DNA from 2 places in the Ureibacillus sp. FSL E2-3493 genome. Region 1 is predicted to be linked to the other one. Evidence: riboswitches for the same ligand, from Rfam matches in the RefSeq annotation. Region 1 holds a riboswitch; the other holds the start of a gene.
What was found. Region 1 has a riboswitch for cyclic di-GMP ahead of MHH69_RS02980 (DUF6531 domain-containing protein). Riboswitches for the same ligand answer to the same signal wherever they lie in the genome.
Positions count from the first base shown of each region.

Region 2: another riboswitch for cyclic di-GMP. It lies ahead of MHH69_RS17485 (hypothetical protein); the one in region 1 lies ahead of MHH69_RS02980 (DUF6531 domain-containing protein).

Region 1 is NZ_JBBOPK010000001.1:541,570-546,001, forward strand. It holds gene MHH69_RS02960 (hypothetical protein) at 1-195, shown strand, start outside; gene MHH69_RS02965 (GNAT family N-acetyltransferase) at 320-823, shown strand; gene MHH69_RS02970 (GNAT family N-acetyltransferase) at 948-1,448, shown strand; gene MHH69_RS02975 (DUF1801 domain-containing protein) at 1,481-1,849, shown strand; cyclic di-GMP riboswitch class I at 2,242-2,334, shown strand; gene MHH69_RS02980 (DUF6531 domain-containing protein) at 2,482-3,183, shown strand; gene MHH69_RS02985 (RHS repeat-associated core domain-containing protein) at 3,080-4,234, shown strand.
Region 2 is NZ_JBBOPK010000001.1:3,399,658-3,404,089, reverse strand. It holds gene MHH69_RS17495 (methyl-accepting chemotaxis protein) at 1-1,097, opposite strand, end outside; gene MHH69_RS17490 (hypothetical protein) at 1,147-1,857, opposite strand; gene MHH69_RS17485 (hypothetical protein) at 1,913-2,272, opposite strand; cyclic di-GMP riboswitch class I at 2,393-2,479, opposite strand; gene MHH69_RS17480 (DinB family protein) at 2,908-3,411, opposite strand; partial or broken gene MHH69_RS17475 (DUF523 domain-containing protein) at 3,583-4,046, shown strand; gene MHH69_RS17470 (RBBP9/YdeN family alpha/beta hydrolase) at 4,167-4,432, shown strand, end outside.

The sequences.
Region 1 (4,432 bases):
ACTGTTTGGGGTATTACAACCATCGTCTTTGTCGCACCGTTATTATCATGGATATTAGGGATATTATTCGGTATGAATAAAGGGGACGGCTTCGTCGGAATGACGGTGATGGTCTATGGATTTGTCTTCCTTATGGTCATCGGATTTATTTTACTGTATTATGGAATTTTTAAAAGAGAACGACCAAAATTTTAAGAGGCGTTTCTACCATTTGTAGAGGCGTTTTTTTTATAGAGATGGTGAGCAAAAACTTTCTATTGTATTTGGAGATAATGAGCATTAACATGAAAATAAAACTTGGCTAAAAAGGAGTGGTTGGATGTCACAAGAAATAGCTTTTCGAGACGCAACACTAGAAGATTTACCGAGAATTGTTGAAATATATAACTCTACCATTCCTGGTAGAATGGTAACGGCAGATACAGAACCTGTAACAGTCGAAGATCGATTAAAGTGGTTCCACGAACATTCACCATCAAAAAGACCGTTATGGGTAGTAGAGCTAGATGGTCAAATTTGTGGATGGGTTAGCCTTCAAGATTTTTATGGAAGACCCGCCTATAGTGCAACGGTAGAAGTAAGTATTTATTTAGATGAAAATTTTAGAGGGCATGGTCTCGGGAAAAAAGTGTTAACGAAAGTAATTGAATCCGCTCCAAATTATGGAGTGGAGACGATACTAGGATTTATTTTCGGTCACAATGAACCAAGCCTCCGCCTATTTACTAGTTTTGGTTTTGAAAAGTGGGCGTTATTACCAGAGGTTGCTACTTTAGACGGTATCAAAAGAGATTTAATTATATTAGGTAAAAAAGTATCGTAAATCAATTGATTCAACAAAAAGGAATTTAAAGCATGAATTCCTTTTTCTTTTAAGATGAAGGATTTTCGGTTGTAAAGGGAGAAAAGGTTTTATCACAATTTAGTTTTAGTTAAGGGGGATAACATTGATTACTTCCGATAGATTACGATTCCGCAGGTATACGAACGAGGATTTTGATTTTCTCATGTCATTATTATCTGACCCGGATGTTGTTCGCTACATTGGAAATGGGAACGTAAGAGATAAAGAAGGTGGGCAAGAGTTCTTAAATTGGATTTATCGAACATATGAATTCGGTGAATATTATGGCTTAATGGTGTTAGTCAATAAAGAGGATAACAGCTTAATTGGGCATGCTGGATTAGTACCCCAAACGATAGACGGCAAAGAAGAGATCGAAATCGGCTATTGGATTGCCAAACGATATTGGGGAAAAGGCTACGCAACTGAAGCAGCTAAAACGTTATTGGATTATGGTAAAGCGCAATTAAAACTAGAAAGGTTTATTGCCCTTATTCAACCTGCTAATACGGCATCCAAAAAGGTTGCAGAAAAGATTGGAATGACATTAGAAAAGGAAATTGTTTTAAAAGGGCAAGATGTTTATTTATATTCCTTATCCTAAGGATACCTTTCCATATAAAAAGGAGATTCACAATGACTTATAGAGAAAGAACAATGAAGGAAGTGGACGAATGGTTAGAGGGGCTACCCGAAAACATTCAAGAAATGACCCTCGTTTTAAGAAAACTAATTTTAGATGCGTCACCGAAACTGAAGGAAGAGTACAAATGGTCCATGCCGAACTATTCAAACAATGGATTAGTATGTTATTTACAAACGGCGAAAAAACATGTGAACCTCGGTTTCCATCAAGGAATTGAGCTTGAAGAAATGGATGTCCATCACTTACTACAAGGTTCAGGTAAAACTATGAGGCATATACAAATTAAAAAAATGGAAGACATTCAACCGGATCTTTTTACTTCCTTTATTCAGGCAGCCGTTGCAATAAATGAGAAATAGGATAAGTAAGGCGATAATCTTAATTAGATTATCGTTTTTTATTTGACCAAGCGAATACTTGTGCAGTGTAGTCAATGCTAACATTCCTTCAAAACGTTATATGGAATAGATGAAAAATTTCATGAAACAGTGGTCAATCATCCTCATTTACAACTGATCCTTATCCCATGAGATGGGAATAAAATAATATTTTTTGGATTAGAAGCAATCAGTAATGGTGATTGCTTTTTTTATTGCTATTAAACTCCTAATTCAAAATTTTACATCGCAAAATATGTAAAAAAATGTTGAAAATCAGTTATATTAGACATGAGTAAATATTACTAATTTTGTGAAAAAAGGTTTATTACTTTTGGTCAATTTAGCATTGTAGTAAAAAATACTTAATTTTAAGGCGCAAGGGGCAAACCTATCGAAAGGTGGGGACGCAAAGCTACAGACCTAAAGTGGGTAAAAAATCCTATCAAGGTGGCTGAGTTACCGTAATATCGATAAACTCCTCTTACTGGTAGCTTGTTTTGTACTGTCTTTTTTCGCTTAGTAATGGAAGGGGTTTATTTTTTTGAAAAAAAAAGGCTTTTTTAGTTTTACTATCTTTTTTACTCGCATTCAGTAGTGTTGGAGCATATTTTGTGTTCCCGACAAAGGAAAAAAATGATAGCCGTAATAGCAATGAGTTATTCACAAATCCGAATAGTTTGCTAGATTTAGTCTCTGAACAAAATACGACTAATGATACTATGGCCAATACATTGACAAGCGCCACGTCCAATCAAACAATAGGAAATAATAGTGAAGCGAATAGTGTTACGCAAGGGCTTCCAAACTTAGTGTCGGGAAATTTAACTGAAAATTCAAATCTCAACCCGTCACAACCAAGAGCTATATCCGAAGAACCTATTTCTGCGGAAACAAAGGAAGAACCACCAGTAAATGTTGAAAATGGGTATCTAGAACTGGAAGAAGTAGATATAAATGTCCCTCAAGTAACCCTTTCCTTAAATCTTACAAGGAACTATTCAAGCAACGATAGTGAATTAGGCTATTTTGGAAAAGGTTGGAACATCCAATTAGACTCTCGATTACAAATGTACACGGAGTTTTCGATCGGAGAGTCACGTTTAGATGGAAGTACGCAAAGCTATGAATTTATTAAAGATGACCCAGAAGCTTATATCACAGAATATGATAACGATAAAATGACAAACTACGAGCTTGATAAAGGGCATTATGAAACAACTGAAAACGGAGATACCCTTACAAGTAATACCTGCTCAAAACAACGTTCAATATACGTACGATGCAGCAGGCAATCGATTAAGTATGAAAAATGACCAAGGAACGATCTATTATACGTACAACGTGATGAATCAACTTCTTTCTGATGGTAATACCGATTATCAATATGATGATAACGGCAATGTAATATCCAAAACATCGGAAGGAAAAACTGTTCAATATACGTACAATGGTGCAAATCAACTAACTTTAGCCGAATTTGAAGATGAAAGTTATACTAGCTATTCCTATGATGGACTAGGTCGTCAAATATACCGTGAGGAAATGTCATGGAAAGATTATGATGGGAACAAAGTAGCTAGCAATAACAACAAAGGTAATAACGGAAAAGGCGAAGAAAAACGAAACGAAAATGCGAACAAAAACAACAATAAAAATAGTAACAATTGCAATCTAGGTAATCCAGGTAATGGAAATGGTCCATTTAATAACCCGGGGCAAGGAAAAAAACTTGGGTTATATAAAAAATGGTTAGAAGAAAATGGTCAAAACAGTATGGACCACATTTATCATAAGGAAACGACCTATTTATATGAAGGATTATCAAACGTTCTTCATAAAGAATACAGTGAAAGTGGTTCTCCTTATGCTGAGTACTATCAAGGACCAGACAATCAAACGGTTTCCCGAAAAATGTTTGGGATGCACGGGTTATCTAATCCATCCCATAATCCGGACCTAAAAACAACGGGTGGTTTGTTATACTATCAGTATGATGGTATACGTAACGTTTCCGCTGTAACAGATCGTTACGGAGATATGATTGAAGAGTATCGATATGATGCCTTTGGTGGAATTTATACAGGTACGACAACACCGTATAACTTCAATAGCTTTACGGGAATGTCTTACGATGGGAAAACCGGATTAGTGAACATGAATGCCCGTTGGTACGACCCATCCATAGGTCGCTTCATGTCGGAAGATACGTATCCTGGTAATATGATGCAAACCCAATCATTGAACCGTTATTCTTATGTCATGAACAATCCGGTAAACTACTGGGATCCAACAGGACATGTGGCGGAAAACTTATATCCAGAAGGCTTATTCCGGAATGGGTACGGAATTATGAATCGAATGTAGTACAAGTAAGCGACAACACATATGATGGATGGTTTCCAAAATATGAAGCACCAACTGTAAGTTATGGTGAAACAACACTTGCAGATACTACGCAATTTGAACGATACTATCTGCAAACGTATTATCAAGATCGAACAACGACATGGGTATATGAATATAAGCATTACCTAATTACAAATGATATTGAGAGAGTAACAT
Region 2 (4,432 bases), 2.9 Mb from region 1:
TTTAACTCGATAAGATTTTGAGCTTCCTGAACAAGTTGTTTCATCGTATGCAATTCATCATCATTAATTTCGATTAGTTCCTCAAACATTTCAACAGATTCTCGAGAGATAGACGCTATTTCAACAATTGTTGCCATGATTTGTTGAGTAGCAGAAGATAATTCTTCTGTACTTGCAGAGGAATTTTCATTATTCTCAGCAATAATTTTTGTAGTAGATAGAATTTTTTCAAACATGGTTCCAACTTCTACAATCGTCATATTTGTCTCTTTAAACTCTTCCGTTCCCTGTTTCATTGACTTAACGACTACTTCAGTTTCTTCCTGTATATTTTTTACAATATTTGATACTTCAGAAGAAGACTGACGTGTTTGTTCTGCTAGTTTTCGAACCTCATCGGCAACAACTGCAAATCCTTTACCATGTTCACCTGCACGGGCAGCTTCTATTGCCGCATTTAATGCCAATAAATTAATTTGTTCTGAAATTTCCGTAATCACTTTGACAATAAGGCCGATTTCGCGAGATTTTTCTCCAAGTTTATTAATGGCATCAAATGTTGTATTTACAGTTTGATTAAACTGTTCCATTTTTACTAAGGAATCCTTTAGCTTCTCGTTTCCTTCTTGAGTTAACTCCAATGTAGCGTTCGATTGTTCCGAAATTTGATTTGATCGCACGGATAGATCATCAATCGCTTGTGAAATTTCTTCCATAGATGCGGCGCTTTCTTCCGTAGCAATTAATTGTTTTTCTAATCCTCTACCTACCTCATCAATTGCTGCTCGAACAATATCCGCTTTCTCAGATGCATATTCACCGATTTCTGCGAGATTTTCTCCTCTATCCTGTACATCCTTTGAAAAGGAAATGAATTTTTCCCTTACATTACTGAAAAACTCCGTTAGTTGATTAATTACAGGATGATTAGAACTTTTGTCATCAATGTTGATGACATTACCTGCTGAGACTTCTTTCATTGCATTGATAATTTCTTTATTAACATGGGGTGTGTGTTTAAGCGAATAATATTTGTAAGCAAAATACACCGATACCCCCAATAAGATTACAATTATACCGAGCAAAATAGCTTCCATAATAAACAAATCTCCTAACTCCTATTATTGTTGAATTAGCAATTATATTTTATAGTTCTCGAATAATGATATATGTTCCATCTGCTATATTTGCAGGAATACCATTTAATTTGCTATTGTCTTCATATTTATGAACAATATAATTTCCTTGTAAATCTTTATATTTTTTCATATTATGATATTTTTCCATTACGCGTAACGACTTCATGTTTGTCGCTTCACCTAAAACACCCTTTAACCCTTGTGCTGTTGCCTTTGCAATCAATCTATTTCCTAATTGCTGGATAATTTCATGACGGTCGTGTTCAGCGATTACTCCTAACATAAATAGGTGTAATAGCTCTCCATCTTCAAGATCTTTTCCGTTCCGTTTTTTATAATCTTCCATGAAACGCTTATCCACATCTTCAAGAACACGAAGAATGACATTCATATCATAAAAAGAACCTTCAAAAATATCTTCACCGATAATTTCTGGTGCATTTGTATCTCCAGCTAGAACACCTACAACGTTATGATGAATATCTTGAGCAACTGCGCAATATCCTTGCTCAACTGTGGAGTCTAAATATTCCTTTGTAAAATTATAAAAATCGTCATATGCTATATTTAATTGACCTACCATTGGTTCTTGAACCCATTTTCCTGAAACATCTACCCCGATGAAAGTACGAGCTAGACACTCAGCCGCTTTTTGAATTAAGTCTGGTTGTTCCTTCGTTAAAATTTCATATGTATATAACTCTTGTGTTGTTTGCATTGAGGATCTTCCTTTCAAATTGAAAATTTAAAAAATTTCTTTCAATCGGAACGTATTATTGCACTTTATCGATAAACGTACCTGTGAAATCGATTCTTTCAAGGGCATTTCGGATTTGTACTTGAGCAATTTTAGATTTAGGTTTTACTACAAGGACATTTTTAAATCCTAGGCTAGAATAAAATTGCATTGTTTGTTCTAATTGCGGAACAACCTTTGAAGGGACAGGTGTTTGGTGAGTTCCATCGACAACAAACGTATATTCATGTCTTGGTACTTTATTAATGGTATCTTGTAAATCGACCATATAACCTTCTGCATCTTCTTCTCTCATTAATCCGATTACCTGCACATGAACTTCCTTCGCCACTTCATTAATGGCCATTTTATATTTCTTTTTATCAACCACTATCATCTTACAAACTCCTTTTTTGTTATAATCTACTACTTAACTTTTGCACATTTTCTTTCGTAAAAGTGCAATAAAAAACTATCCTAAATATAGATAAGGATAGCCAAATAAGTATTAATTAAGATTGGCAACCCGACTATCTTTACCCAATAGGATTTTAGACTCGTAGCTTTGCGTCCCTACCTTTCGATAAGTTTGCCTTTTTCAGTTTTTAAGAAATAGCACTAATATCACACTCCATTGTATTACTATTACATTATAAATTAATTGAAAATTTTTGTCGAACTGGTATTATTGTCTTTTTGTAAATTTTCATAATACTGCGTCCTTTATACTATTAATTCGTAAATTTCGTAAGAAAAGATAAATGTTATTTTTTCTACTAATAGAAGAACGACAGAAAAACAACAAGAGATTTTACTGTATGATGTGCAAGGCTATACAAATTTGTAAGGTGCAAATGGTTAAAATAAGGTAAATATCCTGAAGTTTAAGTGAGAAATGTAAAAACGGATTATTTAATAGGGAAGGAATGAAGAGGTTAATCAAACTAAAAGGTAAAATGGGCCATCTACTTATCTAGATGGCAAATAACTCTCAATTGCGTTTGCTTAAAACTAAAAGGAGATCCTATCGCACTACATCGGTGGAGCTTCCATACCATATTTTGTCCATTCCTCTTTTGACGGACCATAAATGCCTGGAACAACTAATCCTGCTTGTCTCATTAGAACGGTCATTTGTCCTCGATGGTGGCTTTGGTGTTGGATTAAAAACATTAACAGTGAACCGATGGGAATTTGTTGACCTAAAAAATTAATCACTTCATTCATTGTATGGTCAGTCCAATGACTTTTTAATGCCTGTAAGAATGCACTATTAGCTTGTTTATAACTATCTGCTATAAATTTAGCTGAAATAGGAACCGGATAGTCATTATTAGGGGCTTCGAACGTTAAGTTTGTATTTGAAGTAATAATACGAATAGCAGTAACCGTATGCCAAGCAATTCGGCCTAATGTCCAATTTTGTGATGTTATTTCCTGTTTAAGAGATTCATCCGTTAAATGATTAAGTATTCTTTGTGTAGCATCAGCTTCAAACTCCCAAGATCTCAAAAAATGGTCTAATGTTTGGAACATAACCTTCCTCCTAAAATAGTAGTTTTCACTTCTATGCATCTATAATTTCATTATATTCTCCTTAAAATGGAAAAAGACTTATGCTTAATCTATTGGATTAACCAATCAAATTTCAAACAAATAACTTTGTAGTATAATACGATAAAGTCTTTATATGGGGTGGGGAAAAAGATGATATTAGTTAGTTCGTGTTTAGCTGGAAACCCAGTAAGGTACAATGGTACGTCATGTTCGGATAGTACAATTCAAAAATTAATCGATGATCAGAAGGCCATCCCTATTTGTCCAGAGCTATTAGGAGGTTTTGAAACACCTAGGGAACCAGCTGAGATTATTAACGGTGAGGTTTTGATGTTTTGGCAGGAAAAGCAAAAGTGATGGAACGCTCTGGGAATGACGTCACCGAATTATATTTGAAGGGTGCTAGAAAAACCCTTGAGATAGCAAAAGAAATGAAAGCTACATATGTAGTGTTGAAAGTATTTAGTCCATCATGTGGTAGTCAAAAAATAAATAACGGAAAGTTTATTGGAGAACAAATAAACGGAGCGGGTGTAACAACAGCGTTATTAAAAACGAATGGTATCAGTGTTATATCTGAACTAGAGTTAGAAAAATTAAAAGATGAAATTTAATAGCAATATTCTAGCAATCGTTACTAGTATTAGCATTTTAAAATTTCTTCGCTATTACTCCTTTGGATATATCCCTATCTGGAGGGGTGTTTTTTATTAAATTAAAAGGAGAATCATTCTATGAATAAATTATATTTAATCGATGGTTATGGAGGTTCGCCAGAAATAAATTGGCTATCTAACATTGGACAAAAATTTAAGGATGATTTTGATATTCACATTATTCCATACACAGATCCTACCGAAGCTAATGTAACGCAATGGGATTTTGATTTGGAAAGGGGAATTACAACCCCTGAAGATGCTTATTTTATATGTCATAGTTTAGGGTGTGTTACGTTCTTAAGATACTTACAACGACATCATGTAAAAGTGAAAGGAGCCAT